4 regions of the Colwellia sp. BRX8-4 genome follow, and region 3 is predicted to be linked to each of the others. Evidence: predicted binding sites of a transcription regulator. Region 3 holds the regulator's gene; each other region holds the start of a gene.

Region 1 (4,645 bases), on a different contig from region 3:
TTAATGGTACATGCTTCTTTGCCACTTCTTCATTATCAGAGCCACGTACTAATAATTGCACTCTGATTTCTACAAATCTGTCGCGGGCAGCGCCAGGAACATTAAAGCGAAAAGGTCTTGGCATAGGTACATAAAGCGCAGAGCCTGTACTGGCACTAACACTTTCAACGGCTTCGCCTTCACTGGCACTATCACCGTCTAGCTCAGCATCAAGTTGCTCTTGAGAAACAGCATCATCTCCAGCCAGAAAAAAATAAGCCGCTCCACCGCCAACAGCCAATATCACAACAGCAGCAATGATAATGATCATCTTTTTGCTTTTGCCTTTACCGTCTAATTCTAATTCTTTACCTTCGCCTTTATCATCAGCCATCATCAAGCCTTTATTATCTATTTAAATGTTAAAATTACTTTCAGTCAACTATATCGTTGAATGGTCAGCGAGCCAATGAGTTTTGTCATTTATGCGTAGTAATCTATACCAGTTGACGAACCTTTAACCAAATGTAGTGTTTGAGTATCACTTAAATCTGAAAATTCATTCTCGTTACCGTCACCACCACCTTGGCGACCTTCACCGAGTTCTTCTTCATTATTATTTTGTTTACTTTGCTGTTCGACATTCGCATCACCGACATTGACGCCACTTTCAGCAAGCATCTCTTTTAATCGCCCTAAATTTTGATCGAACGCTTCTTTAGCCTGCTGATTTTGAACAGTAAAATTAACAACCGCCTGCTCATTTTGCAGATTTATTTTTACGTTCACATTACCTAATTCTTGTGGGTCAAGACGAATTTCAACCTGCTGAAGCTTTTGGTTCATCATTACCATGACTTTATCATTCAATGCGCCAGTAAAGTCTTTACGGTATACCGATAAGGCTTCATTTTGTAACGCTGTCACTTGCTTGGCATTTGTTGCTGATTGGGCCGTTGATTGCACATGGTCACTGGTTAATTTAGTGATCATTTCCTCCGCAGAAGCCGTAGATTTGGTTACTTCATTATTGGCTCGATGCATATCTCTATTAAGAGTATTCTCAATACTTGTACTGACTTGTTTCTTATCAAATATTTCATTAATAGTTTTTTCTTTGACTTGAGCATCATTGTTAGCCACTTTATCAAGCTGAGTTAAGCTTTGTGCCTGCTTTTGGTTTTGTTGCTCTGCCGACTGATCTTTAGCTGGCTCTTTAAATTGTTCACCGGCATTTAAATTTTGTGTTTCAAGGGTTTTCTGGTTTATCTGATTAACCCCTCGACTATTATTTGCGTTATTTTCCTGAGCTTGTTTTTCACCTGGAACAGCTACACTTGAAAAAACAACATTATCCGTATTGACCTTATCAGCATCAATTGCTATTTCGTTAACCAAGCTTTCATTTTTAAGGGTTACAGGCAATACCGCTCCAGCCAACTCTTTATCGACCGACGTTTTACTATTGCTGATACTTTGATTACTTTTATCAGGAATTATAGCTTTGTCTTGATTGGCGATAAGTGCAGCTTTAATTTGTTCAAGTTCAGTATCCGTGGGCGCTTTTTCCATATCCGCTAATAGCGCTTCAAGATCACTTAAAGGCATCGCCTGTTTCGGTACATTATTGGTTTTATCTACAATCGGCTCTGCTTTTAACGACGTTTCGCTTTGAGCAGGAGGAACGGATTGCGTGGAAAGTTGGCCATTAACATTCGTTGTTTTTAGCGAGGGAGCTTGTCCTTCACTGTTTGTTTTTTTCTCCAATAATGCAGATAAAGCTAATTCAGCCTCCCCTTGCACAACTTTATCAGCAACGACTTTGGGTTCGCTAGCTAGGTCAACTTTCTTTGCTGGCATTTCACTGTTAACCGTTACTGGAACGGTTAATGATTTAGCTAACTCTGGCGCAAGGCTATCTTTTGCTAGGGTATTATCACTGGTCGCTACATTTTCTTGGCTATTGCCACCAAGCACTTGCCTTAACATTGCTGCTAACTGTGTTTTTTCTTGTTGATGACTACCAGCCACAACTATTGATGGTTTTTCATTAAGTTGTGATGGTATCGTACCGTCATTTTTCACCGTATCATTTAATAGTTGTTGTGACGCAGATAACAACGACATTAATTGCTCGGTACTTTTATCTGTATTTTCAGGTGCGGTGGAATTTGTATCAAGATTAATTAATCCGCTAGCTTTGTGTTCCGGTGTTTCTTCTTGGCTATTTTCTACTCGAACATTTTTTTCACTAGTCGCTGTATCATCGTAAGGCAATCTTTCTGAAGCTTCGCTTTGGTTAATTTCTGTATTAACCTTCTCATCAGAAACTCCACCCATTTCCTTTTCTTTTGGTTGCACATCCGTTGTGGAAGATTTTTCTTGGGGTACTTTCTTTTCAGCATTAATTTCGCTAGCAAGTTTCATGTTATTGCCACTTGCCTGTTGCTTTTTGCCGCTTTGTTGACTTTGATAATGCTGGTCAACCATTTGTGCAAAATCTTTAGTTGAATTTTTGGATGTGCTAATCGCTCCTGACTGAACAGGGCTAAAGTCCTTACTTGGCGAGATATCTATGGCTAATGGAGTAACTTGCGGCATAGTAAACCTTTTTATTTCAATGGTAAATTTGAGCTATATTTACAATGATGACAACGTCGTTTATTGCGAATACTTTTTATATTAGTTAAATAAGCAAGTATTGTTCCACTTAGAAATTACTATTTAATTCACTTTACCCCCGCATTTTACGACGGACAAATTGTTGAGTAGCAATTTCATCAAACATTTTTTGTTCTTGCTTGTTAGCGATAAGAGTGAGCGCTTGTGTTTTTTTATCAAGCAGTAATTCTACCGCTTGAATTTTTTGTCGCTGCGCTAGCCAGAGCTGTTTGCTCTTTTCCACCATCGCCTTACTCTGCATAATCGCAATATCAACTTGCCCAGCAGCATAATCGAGCTTGGCAATAAAGGCATGAAAATGACTAAACGTCGCGCTATCAATACCCACCATAGAGCGAGCATTCAAACGTTTCATATATTCAAGACGATAGTCACTGACACTTTGTAAACGTTCAAGATTTTGTTGGTATTCAAATTCAGCAGTTTGCAGTGCTTGCGCTGCTTTTTTTTCTTTATCCTGTTCATAGCGATGTAAGGTATTTAGTTGCTTTAATGGCATAACGTCCTCCTAGATAATACTAAACAGCTAATCAATTTTTCGAAAATAGCGTTAACGTTATTATGTTTAGGCATTTTGCTGGCCTTGTTTTGCTTGCGCGTGTGCTTGCGCTGCAGAAAGTATTTCTTGAAGTTGCGTTAAGCTTTGATCATAAGGAATAATTTCCAACATTTTTTGTTGTAGGAAGAACTTGATCACCGGCATTAAATCAATGGATTGATCAATGCGAGGATCATTACCACGGCTATAAGCGCCAATAGCAATCAAATCTTTATTTTGCTGATAGAGTGAGTAGACTTGCTTTAGTTGCCGAGCAAGTTGTTGATGCTCATCACTGGTCACCATCGGCATAACACGGCTAATCGAGCCTTCAATATCAACAGCGGGGTAATGCCCTGAATCGGCTAAGGCACGAGATAAAACAATATGTCCATCTAAAATAGCACGCGCCGCATCAGCAATCGGATCTTGTAAATCATCACCTTCGGTTAACACGGTGAAAAATGCGGTAATTGATCCCTGACCATCGCCACCGTTACCGGCTCGTTCAACAAGTTGGGGTAACTTTGAAAAGACCGAAGGCGGATAACCTTTGGTTGCCGGTGGTTCGCCGACAGCCAGTGCTATTTCTCGTTGCGCTTGGGCATAACGCGTTAGCGAGTCAACCAGTAGCAAGACATTCAGACCTTGATCACGAAAGTACTCAGCAATTTGTACGGCAGTTTCACAGCCTTTTAAACGCATTAATGGCGAATTATCGGCAGGCGCCGCAACAACAACTGAACGTGCTCGCCCTTCTTCGCCTAAAATTTCTTCGATAAACTCTTTAACTTCTCGACCACGTTCGCCAATTAGCCCCACAACGATAACATCAGCAGTTGTGCCGCGTGTCATCATGCCTAACAAGACACTTTTACCGACACCTGAACCGGCAAATAAGCCCATACGCTGACCAATACCAACCGTTAAAAAACTATTAATAGCGCGCACACCAACATCAAGTGGTTCAGTGATACCACGCCTTGATAACGGATTAATCGGCTTATTGTTTATTTGATAGTTGCCTGAGTTCTTGATTGGCCCTTTGCCGTCGAGTGGTTTACCAACACCGTCAACGACTCGGCCAAGTAAATCCATTGAAAAGGGTAAGCGAGCTTTAGTTGTCAGTGGCACAACGCGCGCACCCGGTAAAACACCTTGTAAGCTTTGCTCTGGCATTAGAAAAGTTATGTCTTTAGAAAAACCAACAATTTCAGCGATTAAATCGCCTTGTGCCGTTTCGACTAAACATTGGCTACCAACTGCCGCTTTTACGCCAACAGCTTCAAGCGTTAATCCGACTACTCGGACTAAACGCCCAGCAACAGAGACTTTATGCGGGTGCACAAACTCTTGGCAGTTTTTTAGTCTTTCATTAAGGCGAGAAATATCAACCATAGCGGTATTTTGACTCTTTTGTACAAGAAATTACTGATGTAGTGCATC
Region 2 (4,645 bases), on a different contig from region 3:
CGTGAAGATGGCACAGTTGAATTAATTAATGTCGGTCACTAAGCTAACATGAGTGTTATCAATACAGAGAAGCAAACGCTCCAAAGCACGGTTGTAGATTTACAACTATGCTTTGGTGGTTTTTCTCATAAAGGTTTAAAGGCAGAAAACCAAGACGCTTTTGCTGCTATTGTGCCAAAAAAACTTGAATTACGCGCTAAAGGCGCGGTTGTGGCTATCGCAGATGGAGTATCGAGCGCAAGTAAAGCCGCTGAAGCTTCACAACTTGCGGTCACTCAATTTATTCAAGAGTATCTTGCTACGCCCGAAACATGGTCTACACAGAAATCTGCCGCTAAAGTATTAAGCAGTTTAAATAACTGGTTGTATTCACAAAGCGGATTTGTTGATGCTCTAGTTAATCAAGACTCGCCTCAATGGCTAACGACTTTTTCAGCGCTTATTGCTAAATCAAACACCGGTTATATTTTTCATGTTGGCGATACCCGTATAACAAAATATCGCCAGCAACAATTAGAAATTATAACCCGTGATCATAATCGTAAACAAATAGGGCAACAGGATTTATTAACACGCGCATTAGGTGCTGATAGCCATTTAGAAGTTGATGTTTATCAAGTCGATTTACAGGCAGGAGATTTATTCATGCTAAGTTGTGATGGTATTCATGACTTTGTTAGTAAAGCTGCTTTTAAAACACTCTTTGATTCATTGCCGTTATCACCCAATAAGTCTGACTTAGAAGCTCTTTCTGAAAAAATTGTTGCCACCGCACTTGAGCGCGGTAGTCATGACAATGTGACCTGCTTACTGGTTTATATTGACGCGATACCGAATCGGAAACTGGCAGAAATTGAACGCGACCTAAGTTCAAAAGCGATCCCTCCAGCATTAAAAGTTGGGCAGAAACTTGATGATTATCTCGTTAAAAAAATAATACACGCCAGTATTCGTTCACACTTGTATTTAGTCGTCGATGTTAAAACAGATAAGCCTTATGTGTTAAAAGCACCCTCTGCTAACTTTTCAGATGACGCCTTTTATTTACAAGGTTTTATGCGGGAAGCTTGGGTGGGAGAACGCATTAAACACGTTAATGTCATGCGTGTATTATCCGCTAAAAAAGACAGCCAGTTTTTATACCATGTATGTGAATACATTAAAGGGCAAACCCTGGGTGAATGGTTACATGACAACCCTAAACCTAGCATTGCGCAGGTCCGCGATATAATGAAACAAGTGATCGGCGCATTACGATCATTTCAACGTTTAGATTTAGTTCACCGCGACTTAAAGCCCGACAATATTATGATCGATGAATATGGTCAAATTAAATTGATTGATTACGGCACCGTATTTGTCGCTTCACTTGATGAAAACCAAGAAACAATAAAAGAACAAGTACCACACGGTTCATTAAATTATATTGCACCTGAAACCTTATTGCATATGCAAGCTGATTATCAAAGTGACCTATTCTCATTGGGGGTTATTTGTTATGAAATGTTATCTGGTGAACTTCCTTACAAACCAATGCAACGTGCTGAAGTCACTATTAAAAATTATAACGATATGCAATATCGCAGCATTAAACAGTTTCGACCAGAGTTACCCTTGTGGTTAGATTTAAGCCTTCAAAAAGCAACGGCTGCAGACCCAAAACAGCGCTATAGAGCCTTTTCAGAATTTTTTAGTGATTTAAATAAACCGAGTTCATCTGCCGTTGAAGAATACAAAAACCAACCCTTGTTAAAGCGTGATCCTATCTTTTTTTGGCAATTAGTATCAACCTTATTGTTTATTGCCTTGATGGTATCTTTAGTTAATTAACCCGTTATCCCTTTACTTCTTCCCCTTTGCACTTATCACTCATTATTATGATGCACACCTCTGGTGCGTTGATGCCTTCACTGCAGTGCAAAATCGCTGTTACAACTCACACCCAAACCACTATCTAATTGAATTTATTAAAAAAACTACTTGGTTCGTTTATTGCTAATAATAAATCATTATCTAATTCTGCTAATACAGCAGTAATTTAAAGAAGTAGGGTTCCAAAAATGAGTACACAACCTCAGAAGATCGTCGTCGTTGGTAATGGCATGGTTGGCCATCACTTTGTTGATGAAATGGCGAAACATGCCGGCTATGAAATTACCGTTCTATCAGCTGAAGACCGTTTAGCTTATGACCGCGTTCACTTATCAGAGTACTTTTCTGGAAAAACTGCTGATGATTTAGCCATGACTACGCCAGCATATTACAACGAAATAGGCGTTAATTTTTTTACCAACGCGAAAGTCACTAATATTAATAAAGCTGCACAAACCGTGACGACTGAATCGGGTGACATTTTCGCTTACGATAAATTAGTTATGGCGACAGGATCATACCCCTTTGTTCCCCCTATTCCAGGTAAAGAACGTGACCATTGTTTGGTTTATCGTACTATTCAAGATTTAGAAGACATTCAAGCGTCAGCTAAAGCGGGTAAAGTTGGTGTGGTTGTTGGTGGGGGGTTATTAGGTTTAGAAGCCGCTAACGCCCTTAAAGAACTTGGCCTGCAGACACACGTTGTAGAGTTTGCCCCACAATTGATGGGCGTGCAATTAGACAAAGACGGCGGCGCTTTATTGCGTTCAATGATCGAAGGTATTGGTGTTCAGGTACATACACAAAAAGCCACCAATGAAATTGTCGACGGTGAAGAATGTGTTCACCGAATGAATTTTGCCGATGGAACACATTTAGAAACTGACGTCATCTTATTCTCAGCCGGTATTCGCCCCTATGATAATTTAGCACGTGAATTTGATTTAGCGGTTGGCGAGCGAGGCGGCATTGTGGTTGATAACAACTGTAAAACCTCTAACGAAAATATTTACGCTATTGGTGAGTGTGCTTTGTGGAATAACTTTATTTTTGGTTTAGTGGCGCCAGGCTACACTATGGCTAAAGTGGCTGCCGATAACATTATTGGCGGTGAACAGCAGTTCACTGGTGCAGATATGAGCACTAAATTAAAATTAATGGGTATGGATGTGGGATCGATCGGCGATGCTCATGGCCGTACTCAAGGTTGTAAAAGCTACGTCTATTCAAATCAACCTGACCAAATTTATAAAAAAATAGTGGTCAGTGCCAATGGTAAAGAATTAATAGGTGCGGTTTTAGTGGGTGATACCAGTGAATACGATACCTTATTGCAATACGCATTAAATGGTATTGAATTACCAGAAAATCCCGACGGTTTAATTTTACCTAGCTCAGGCGAAAAACCCACCTTAGGCGTGGATGCTTTACCTAATACCGCGACTATCTGCTCATGTTTGAATGTCACCAAAGGCGATATTATTGCTGCTATTGATTGTGGCGCCGTTGATGTCGGTGAAGTAAAGTCTTCAACGAAAGCAGGAACAGGCTGTGGCGGTTGTGCCGCCTTATTGAAAAAAGTAACAGATCACGAATTAGAAAAACGTGGGGTAGAAATTAGCACTGACCTTTGCGAACATTTTGCTTACAGCCGGGTTGAGTTATTTCACATTGTGCAAGCAGAACAAATTAAAACCTTTGACCTTTTAGTAGAAAAACACGGTTCAGGTTTAGGCTGTGAAATTTGTAAGCCAGCAGCTGCGTCTATTCTCGCTTCGGTTTGGAACGATTACATATTAAAACCAGACCATGTATCACTACAAGACACCAATGATGTCTTTCTAGGTAATATGCAAAAAGATGGTACTTATTCTGTCGTTCCCCGTATGCCAGGCGGTGAAGTAACCCCAGATAAGTTAATTGTTATTGGTGAAGTCGCTAAAGAATATAACCTATATACCAAAGTAACAGGCGGCCAACGTATCGACTTATTCGGCGCACGTGTTGACCAATTACCGGCGATATGGAAACGCTTAATTGATGCAGGTATGGAAACTGGTCATGCCTATGGCAAATCGTTACGTACGGTTAAATCTTGTGTTGGCAGCACTTGGTGTCGTTACGGCCAACAAGACAGCATGGCAATGGCCATTTTCTTAGAAGATCGCTACAAGGGCTTGCGTTCTCCTCATAAAATTAAGTTTGCGGTTTCGGGCTGTACACGCGAGTGTGCTGAAGCACAAAGTAAAGACATTGGTATTATTGCTACTGAAAACGGCTGGAACTTGTACGTCAGTGGCAATGGCGGCATGAAGCCTCGCCATGGCGACTTATTCGCGACTGATTTAGATGATGAAACCTTAGTGAAATATATAGATCGTTACTTAATGTTTTATGTGCGTACCGCAGATCGTTTAACCCGTACTTCTGTCTGGTTAGAAAACCTAGAAGGCGGCTTAGCCTACATGGAGAAAATAGTTAAGGACGATCACTTAGGGATTAATGATGAATTAGAAAAGCAAATGCAAAATGTCGTTGATACCTATCAATGTGAGTGGAAAACAACCATCGAAAGTGAAGAGCAATTAAAGCGTTTTCGTCAGTTTGTTAACTCTGACACTGTCGATGGCAACATCGAATTCGTTACTGAGCGTGATCAAATTAGACCCGCTCAAGGTGATGAGAAAAAATATGGCGTTCAAATTCAAGCCGTTGATTTAACACCTGCATAAATACGTTTACGAATAAGGAAAATAAAATGACAACAGAAAAT
Region 3 (4,645 bases):
GGTAACGATGGTGAAGAATTAAAAGCTTTTCACACTAAAGATGGCTACGGCATAAAAGCATTAGGCGCCAGCGGTGTCGATGTAGCGGTGATCACCGGGAGAACATCAAATATTGTCGCAACACGTATGTCAGCCTTAAATGTTAAATATATAGTGCAAGGTGAAGAAAATAAATTACCCGCCTTGAAAACGATGGCTAAGCAATTAAAGCTATCCCTCGAGGAAATTGCTTATATTGGTGATGACATGCCTGATTATGAGTGTATCAACGCTGTAGGCTTGGGTATTGCTGTTCAAGATGCCCACCCAAGTATTTTATCTATCGCAAATTACACCACTTTTAACCATGGCGGTTTTGGTGCTGTTCGAGAAATATGCGATTTAATCATGCTTAGCCAAAACACCTTAGCAAATGCTTCGGGTGCGAGTATATGAATCGACTTTATAGTTTAACCTTGTTGTTTTTTCTAATTGCGGGAGGCGTTTACGGTATAATTGAATGGAGAAATTCCTCAGCACCACAATTACAAGCGATTGATAAGACGCTGACCCCTGATTTTATTGCCGAAAATTTACACAGTAATGTTTATAAACATCAAGGAAGTTTAGCTTATGTTGTTGATGCCCATCGTATGGAACATTACCCTGAGTTAAGTATTACCAACTTTGAGTTTCCTCAATACACACTTCATCCAAAAAATGATGCGCCCGCATGGAAAATATCTGCCAATGAAGGCATATTATACAATAACAACCGGGTAAAATTAGCAAAGCATGTCCGCCTGTTAGCAACAGATCCCGATAGCTTATTACAAGAAGTTCAAGGAAAATACTTTGAACTTGATCTAAAAACTAACATCATAAGTTCAGAACAAGAAATTAAAATTATCGGTAAAGGATTTACCATCGATGGTAAAGGTTTAATTGTCGACTTAAACACCAACCAAATGACACTAACTAAACATGTGAAATCAATTTATGAAATTGTTAAAAAATAGCCTACTGTGCTTATTGTTATCAACTCCGCTATTTTCGTCAGCTTTCGCTGAAAAATTTGATATAAAACAAAAGATTGAAATTAACGCTTCAAGACAAGCCGTTGATCTTAAAAATAAAATATTCAGCTATATTGATAACGTGGTGATCACTCAAGGTTCATTAGTTATACGTGCTGATTTAGTACAAGTGCTGACTCAATCTGGCAGTGAAGAAAAAACCTATATCGCTAAAGGGAAGCCAGCAACCTTTAAACAAACCTTAGCCGATGGTACTCCTCTTAGCTTACAAGCAGACGAAATAAGATATGAGCCCGCAAATAATTTAGTGATAATTTCAGGAAATGCGTTATTACAGCAAGAAGGTAGTGAGGTTAGTGGCAGTAGAATTACTTACAATATTGCCACTCAGTATGTTAATGCTGAAAGTAAATCTAACGAACGCACTAAAACGATTTTTCAGCCGAAAGAAAAAATTAAAGCGACAACCACAGACGCGAAAACTCAGGAAAAAATTAATTTATGAGCACTAGCACCCTAATGGCAAAAGGCCTTGCCAAAGCCTATAAAGGCAGAAAAGTGGTTAAAAATGTCAGTATGCAAGTTTCAGCAGGACAAATAGTCGGTTTACTAGGCCCAAATGGTGCCGGAAAAACAACTTCTTTTTATATGATTGTGGGTTTAGTTGAAAGTGATAGTGGCGATATTATCTTAAATGACGAAAACCTGACGTTAGCGCCTATGCATGAGCGTGCGAGAAAAGGCATCGGATATTTACCACAAGAAGCCTCTATTTTTCGAAAACTCAGTGTTTACGACAATATTATGGCTATTTTACAAACACGAAAAGAATTATCAGATGCTGAACGTGAAGAGAAATTAGAACATCTTGTTGAAGAATTCAACATAGGTCATATCAAAGATAATTTAGGCATGAGCTTATCTGGTGGTGAACGCCGCCGAGTAGAAATTGCTCGCGCATTAGCTGCTGAACCAAAATTTATTTTATTAGATGAACCTTTTGCTGGTGTTGACCCAATTTCAGTAGGTGATATTAAAAAAATTATTCTACACTTAAAAGAACGTGGCATTGGTGTGTTGATCACTGATCACAATGTACGTGAAACTCTCGATGTATGTGAACATGCGTATATTGTTAGTCATGGTGAACTTATTGCAGAAGGTACTGCAGATCAAATTCTTGCAAATCAACACGTAAGAGATGTATACCTTGGTGAACAATTCACGCTATAGTAGTCAGTAAATGAATAGTATCTTCGTATGAAAAAAACGAAAATATCCCATTAAAAATAATAGGAAGTTAATGACCTAAATGCGCCCTACTCTACAACTCCGCATAGGACAACAATTAACCATGACGCCACAATTGCAGCAAGCAATCAAATTGCTGCAACTGTCTACGTTAGAGCTTCAACAAGAAATTCAGGAAGCCTTAGAAAGTAATCCATTATTAGAAATGGATGAGTCTTCAAATAATCCCGAAGATAAAAGTACTGACAACCTTGAAGAAGCTCACACTGCCGGTACTGGTGATGTTAAAGAAGCCCCTGCTTCTGATGGTAGCGAAGACGCTACGCCTACCATTGATGAAATCACCACCACTGAAGCCATGGACAAGAACGATATCCCTGAAGAATTAAACATGGATACCACTTGGGATGATAACTACACGGCCGGTGCAGCAAGTTCAAGCTCAGGCCCAGCTTCAGAAGATTATACTTACCAAGGCGAGACTCAAGACTCCATTCAAGATCATTTGCGCTGGCAAATGGAATTAAGCCCTTTTACCGAAACAGACCGCGCTATAGCGACAGCAATTATTGATGCTGTTGATGACGCCGGTTACTTAACGGTATCTAGTGAAGACATTTTAGAAAGTGTTGCCATTGAAGGAGTAGAGCTTGATGAAATTGAGGTGGTACTAAAACGTATTAACCTCTTTGATCCTGTCGGTGTCGCTGCTCGTTCTATTTCAGAATGTTTAATCATTCAACTTAATCAATTTGACCCCGCTACACCTTGGTTAGCAGAAAGTAAGTTAGTTTTGCGTGACCATATTAATCTGCTGGGTAGCCGAGACTATCGTACATTAATGCGTAAAACTCGACTGAAAGAAGAGCAACTGCGCGAAGTGGTGCGTCTTATTCAATCACTTGATCCTAGACCCGGCGATAGTGTGATGAAGAGTGACGATCAGTATGTTATTCCTGATGTGTCTGTTGAAAAGAAAAATGGCCGTTGGGTGGTCGAATTAAACCCTGATACTGCGCCAAAACTTTCGGTGAATCAGCAATATGCTTCGATGTCACGTTCGATGAAGTCGACAGCGGACACACAATTTATTCGCTCAAATTTACAAGAAGCTAAATGGTTTATTAAAAGCTTAGAAAGCCGTAATGATACCTTATTAAAAGTGTCAAACTGTATTGTACAACGTCAAATTGGCTTTTTTGAACATGGTAATGAAGCCATGCGTCCAATGGTTTTAAATGATATTGCCGAAGCTGTCGATATGCATGAATCAACCATTTCACGAGTGACGACACAAAAGTATATGCATACGCCACGTGGAATTTTCGAACTGAAGTTTTTCTTCTCAAGCCATGTTGGCACCGAAAGCGGTGGCGAATGTTCATCAACAGCTATTCGTGCATTAATCAAAAAATTTGTTGCTGCCGAAATCCCAGCAAAACCACTTAGTGATAGTAAAATGGCTGATTTATTAGCCGATCAAGGGATAAATGTAGCTCGACGTACCATAGCAAAATATCGAGAGTCACTTTCTATTCCACCTTCTAACCAACGAAAAAGTTTACTTTAACGAAAAGATGAGGAATTAAGCTTATGCAAATTAATCTTTCTGGCCACCATGTTGACATTACCGAAGCTTTACGAGAAAACGTCACGACTAAGATGGCAAAATTAAACCGACATTTTGATCATATCAATAATGTTCATGTTGTTCTCACCGTTGAAAAATCAAATCAAATTGCTGAAGCGACTGTTCACGTTAGTGGCTCTGATTTACATGCAAAAGCTGAAAATGCTGACATGTATGCCTCTATTGATAGTCTTGTTGTTAAGCTTGACCGGCAAATATTGAAGTACAAAGGTAAAACGAATCAGCATTAATGCTGTTTATCGCCTGTTCACTCACCAAAGAATCTAAGTAGTATAATGAAGTTGCAAGATATCCTTACCCTTGATTGCACCCTGTGTGCGATTAAGGGTACAAGCAAAAAAAAACTCCTTGAAATAATTAGCGAAACTGCGGCAAAAAAATTCGATAATATTGATACTCATCAATTATTCGAAAGCTTAATGGCGCGTGAAAAAGTTGGCTCTACCGGCATAGGGAATGGCATTGCGATTCCTCATGGTCGATTAACTAATACGTCACAAGTTATTGCTGTATTGCTGACCAGTGAACAAGCCGTTGAATTTGATGCGATAGACAACCGTGCTGTCGATATTATTATTGCGTTATTTGTCCCCGAAGAAAACTGCCAACAACATTTAGATACCTTACAAAGTATCGCGCAAATATTTAGTACTAAACAATTCGCAAAGCAAGTAAGAAAATGCCAAAATTCGCAAGAGCTTTTTACTTTAATAAAGCATGCTAAACG
Region 4 (4,645 bases), on a different contig from region 3:
ATAGTTTTTTAAAAGGTTATGATCGTTGGAAGAGTAAAATAAACGATGAAAAATCAATTACAAAAACAATAGAAGATAGAGAAGCCACCAAAAATTGCTTAACAAGTTTAGGTTACAAGCCTGAAGAAATTACAAAATTAATTACTGCCCACTTTGATAGTAAAATAAATGTAGAATCAAACTTAGTAAATATTTTACAACTAGTAATGGACAAATAACTACAATATTTGTTTTTGCGATCATAATTTATATGTGAATAATAGGTAGTCAGTTAACCAATAAGGAACTGACATGACTATTAAAAAATACTTTCAACTAATACGCAGACCTTCTGTTTTATCTCAAACAGCTAGATCAAAATCCGCACTACAACTTGACGAAAAAGCAGGCCTATTCTGCCCTCCTATCTCGATAGGTGATCGTGCCGTTGCTTATATCAAGCATGAAGTAGAAGCAATAATCCAAGCTCGTATTGAAGAACAAACACCTGAGCAAATTAAACTGCTTGTTTCTGAGCTAATCAAACAACGTAAAGCAGCATAGGGGGCAACATGAATAATTTAATATTTACCGCTCCTGATGGCGCATTACCTGAAACAAATAGCCCAGCTTATGATTTACTTTTAATTCTATCTGACGGCAACAAACACGCTAGAGATTATTTATGTAATCAATTAGGTGGAGGATTTAGGGCTAATCTACAACAACTTATGAGTGGATATTATCAACACTGGCTTATTCACTCTGAGCAAAGCGAATATGAAGGCAAGAAACAAGCATACTACTGGTTAGATGAACGGCACTTTTCTTATGATTGGGAGCAAGACAAAGACGCACGAACTATTGCCCGAAAACAATACAAAGACCGATCATACTATGGCAGTAGAAATGCGGTAAAACGGCTAAAACAAGCGGAGAAAGAAAAAGCCGAAGCTGATAAAGAATATGAACAACGAATAGAAAGCAAAAAGCCCACTGAGGATTAACAAAGTAGGCTTTCATTTAAACTGGCTAGTGGAATAAGTTTAGCGACAAAGCCACTAGCCAACTACCAGAGTATAACCAAGTTAACAGCTTTTCAATAGTTAGTAGTTACAAACCTGTTAAGCACGACCCTGTTTATGTTGATTGTTATTAACCACTATTTATAGGTTTGTTACCCCTATATTTATGGTAATTGTAATAAACCAACTACAACCACGCGGTTTAGACAGGTAAGTAATAACTAACATTGAGCTAGGTAATTAATAATATCCTTTAGCGTTATCTTAGTTAATAAACTATCTAATGGCATATATAACCAAAGACAAAGCATTAGCAGTAAACGGTCAAACTTGGTGGGTAAACTCGAAAGGAAGTGGGTTAATTGTCCACACCATTAAAGCGATGATTAACCAGATTGATGCGATGTTAAGTCACCATAGCAAAATTCACATCATACGGTTTGATCTAAGAGTTTATGAATACACTGAAAATAACGGCATTATTACGGCATTTAATCGTAGATTACATAAATGGCTGAAGCGTAAATACAACTTTAAACGTGTCGGCTTTATGTGGTGTAGAGAACTAGAAACAGCCAAGAAACAACACTATCACTATGCGTTAATAATTGATGGTCACAAGGTTAACTTTCCTTATGAAGTAACCAACAAAGTTAAAGAGCTATGGCGGCAATTAGACGGCTCTGAATACTTTCCTGATAACTGCTATTACAATGTTAAAAGAAATGATTACGAGTCGATACAGGATGCTATCTGGCGTATATCTTACTTAGCCAAAGCTAGGGGGAAGGGGTATAAACCTGAGCAAACTAAAAACTATGGTACAAGTCGCATTAATATAAATGACAGGCAATAAAAAAGCACCAATCAATGGTGCTTTATTCGTTACTCATTACTTGAAAGTAAGAGTATAGAACAGTTTACTGTTTTTTGAATCTACGTGCTGCTAAACCCATAATACCTAATGCGAAGATGGCAATGGTAGAAGGTTCTGGCACACTATTTACAGTACTTTGAGTAAAGTTAGTTGTGACGTAATTAGAGGTATAATCGTCAGAAGGAGTGGCGCGAAAAGTACCTCTGCCACCATAGACGTTCATTGTAGTGTATGGATTTTGACCATTTAAATTTGAATAAGGTCCGTAATTATCAAAAGATATCAAAGTCATAGAAGAAAAATCAAAAGACCAATCTATATCCCCTAAAACTCTTGGATAACCCACATGATTTTGAGCGATGCTGTTTTGTATGATGACATCTTGAAAAACCACATTTGAACCAAAGTATAACGCCATTGAAAGATTAACAATGTCACTTGTATTTGTTGTGCCAGCGCTTATAGCAGTTGACCATTCCCAAACAACAGTATCAAAATTATAGTTAAGCCCTGTTGTTGCTGTATCTAGCTCAATTGTTGTTATCAAGCCAGCATTAGCAAAACCACTTACAGATAAAACCAAACCAGCAACAGCGGCTTTTAACATTTTTATGTTCACTACATATTCCTTTATAATAAATCCCTGAAATAGGGGTATTCTGTTATTGTTGGCTGAACTAAGCAAAAATTACGCCAAACAGAGAAAATACAATAATATCAAAAACTTAATAAAAATAAATCAAGACTTAAATTTATCACTGTAAAGTAACCGGACATTTACATATCGTTAATCGGGTGTTTTTCATACGACTGTGGATTTAGCTAATTTCAACAACCTCATATAGATAAGGATAATACAAGGCATTAGAGCTAGAGAACCAGCCTTATAAAGACCTAAAAAAAGTATGAACTTAGACCTATTTTTCGTACAAGATAAAAATGATATACTGTAATAATATTATTACAAACTAGGTTTAACTTTAATATGACAACAGATAACCAAATACCTACCAATAAATACATGGCTGGCGATATTAGGCATTTAATTAATCAAGCCATTCAAAATGAATTAACCAACTTACCAGAAACACTTTCAGAAATTAAAGACCCTATCCAAAGGTTAAACTTTTTAACAAAGCTTATGCCTTTTGTATGCGCTCCTATTAAACAAGTTGGGGTTATGACTGCTCGTAGAGAAACAGGTGAAGATGATATTTTTTCACTTTAGTTTTTCGGAGTAAATAACTATGCCTAAAGGCCAACATTACGGGAGAACACAAAAAAGGGCTTACACTGGTGAGTATCATCGTATATTTGCTAAGACATTTAAAAACCTATTAACAGTGCCATTCGGTAGCTACTCACTTAATGCTGACTTTCTTAGTATTGAACATCAAAAATTTAAATTAACAGCGCTAGAGTGCGGTACTCGTTTAATGATATTTACTATAAACGATAAAGCCCACCAAATAGCCTTAAAGCTTAATAATAAAAGCGCCAGCAATAAACTATATATCACTTGCCCCTACTGCCAAAAACAGCGACAAAGCCTTTACGCGATTAAATACGCCTATGGTTGTCGGCAATGTATCGGCTTACATTACGCCAGCCAAAGTGAAAGACCAAGCGAACGACTAATGAGGCGCATTAGAAAACTAAGAAAAGAGCTATGGGGTTACGACTGGCCTGAAGTTAATAATATGTTTGAACCAATCGCTTATTGGCCTAAACCTAAATGGATGCGCTGGAAAACTTTTAATCTAAAACGAGATAAGATAAGCGAGTTAGAAAATAAATACTGGCCTATGGTTGATACTCAAATGAAAGCAATGTTTGGTCATAATTTTATGCCTGACTGTTAAAATTTGTTAAGATTTTTCCTAGGTCATAGATTGAATCATTTAAAGTGACTTTTGATTATGGTAACACTCCAAGTAACACTAGAGACAAGACTAAAGCACAAACAAGATATTTAACAATTAGTTAAGCATTGAAAACGACGTCTCTCAGGACACCAAAATCACTAAACTAAGTGATAATTTAAAAACAGACAACTAGCCTTTTACCGCTAGGTAACCCGCTTATAACAGCCCTCACACTTATCATTGCTATAATAAAGTCACAATCAAAGAAATAGCTCTTGGTTAATAAAAATTAACCTGGCACTAAATGAAATATTCACCTGTTTTGTTAATTTTTCTTTAGTTAAAAATACCATTTATAGATCTTTTAAAAGAGAAAGGATTAAAGAAAAAGCTGAAAAAACAGCATCTTTAATTATTAGCCAAAGCTCGTAATCGGCCTCTATAGCAAGCACATAAGAACCTATAAAGCATATAATATAGGGAATACTCTGTATTGATCTGCCATCACATAATCTACTTTATAGATAACATCATAGTATTGCGCCCCACTTTTAATAAGTAGTTTTATCGCTAAATATCAGCTATTAACCTAAAAGCACTATTTTGTTATTAGCTAGCCCCTCGATAAATTTATCCGTAGATCAGCCTACTAGTAATTCCAAAAACAGACTACAATTGTTGCTTCATCAAATACATTTCACTATGAGTCCCCAAATGGAAAAACACAGGTTAAGTTTTGTTCAAATAAACCTTTTAAATGAAAAAATTGCCGAAGTAATTTTTGATAAAGACGTTTATATCTCAATTGAAATGATGGAAGAAATTGAAACTTTTTTTTGTAGTTTTTTTAAAACTGATTTTGGTGTTATCGTCAATAAAATTTATCCTTACACCTATTC

What was found. Region 3 encodes sigma-54, which starts transcription at its own class of promoters, with help from an activator protein. Its sites were predicted from a motif close to GTTGGCACGNNNNTNGNNT; they were not measured.
Region 1: H4J56_RS03055 (flagellar hook-length control protein FliK) is a predicted target of sigma-54. The motif match lies at 2,672-2,690, and genes of this name have one in related genera.
Region 2: nirB (nitrite reductase large subunit NirB) is a predicted target of sigma-54. The motif match lies at 1,980-1,998, and genes of this name have one in related genera.
Region 4: H4J56_RS02135 (PEP-CTERM sorting domain-containing protein) is a predicted target of sigma-54. The motif match lies at 2,561-2,579, and genes of this name have one in related genera.

What each region holds. Positions count from the first base shown of each region.
Region 1 is NZ_JACGVS010000002.1:280,033-284,677, reverse strand. Features, by position in the region: gene fliL (flagellar basal body-associated protein FliL) at 1-373, opposite strand, end outside; gene H4J56_RS03055 (flagellar hook-length control protein FliK) at 463-2,580, opposite strand; gene fliJ (flagellar export protein FliJ) at 2,714-3,160, opposite strand; gene fliI (flagellar protein export ATPase FliI) at 3,227-4,597, opposite strand; gene fliH (flagellar assembly protein FliH) at 4,628-4,645, opposite strand, start outside.
Region 2 is NZ_JACGVS010000002.1:189,946-194,590, reverse strand. Features, by position in the region: gene H4J56_RS02665 (NarK family nitrate/nitrite MFS transporter) at 1-42, shown strand, start outside; gene H4J56_RS02660 (bifunctional protein-serine/threonine kinase/phosphatase) at 49-1,830, shown strand; gene nirB (nitrite reductase large subunit NirB) at 2,061-4,604, shown strand; gene nirD (nitrite reductase small subunit NirD) at 4,631-4,645, shown strand, end outside.
Region 3 is NZ_JACGVS010000005.1:41,008-45,652, forward strand. Features, by position in the region: gene kdsC (3-deoxy-manno-octulosonate-8-phosphatase KdsC) at 1-435, shown strand, start outside; gene lptC (LPS export ABC transporter periplasmic protein LptC) at 432-998, shown strand; gene lptA (lipopolysaccharide transport periplasmic protein LptA) at 979-1,521, shown strand; gene lptB (LPS export ABC transporter ATP-binding protein) at 1,518-2,249, shown strand; gene H4J56_RS06065 (RNA polymerase factor sigma-54) at 2,329-3,837, shown strand; gene hpf (ribosome hibernation promoting factor) at 3,861-4,148, shown strand; gene ptsN (PTS IIA-like nitrogen regulatory protein PtsN) at 4,194-4,645, shown strand, end outside.
Region 4 is NZ_JACGVS010000002.1:68,213-72,857, reverse strand. Features, by position in the region: gene H4J56_RS02155 (hypothetical protein) at 1-218, shown strand, start outside; gene H4J56_RS02150 (AlpA family transcriptional regulator) at 292-543, shown strand; gene H4J56_RS02145 (hypothetical protein) at 552-986, shown strand; gene H4J56_RS02140 (inovirus-type Gp2 protein) at 1,288-1,860, shown strand; gene H4J56_RS02135 (PEP-CTERM sorting domain-containing protein) at 1,925-2,500, opposite strand; gene H4J56_RS02130 (hypothetical protein) at 2,867-3,109, shown strand; gene H4J56_RS02125 (hypothetical protein) at 3,129-3,743, shown strand; gene H4J56_RS02120 (hypothetical protein) at 4,461-4,645, shown strand, end outside.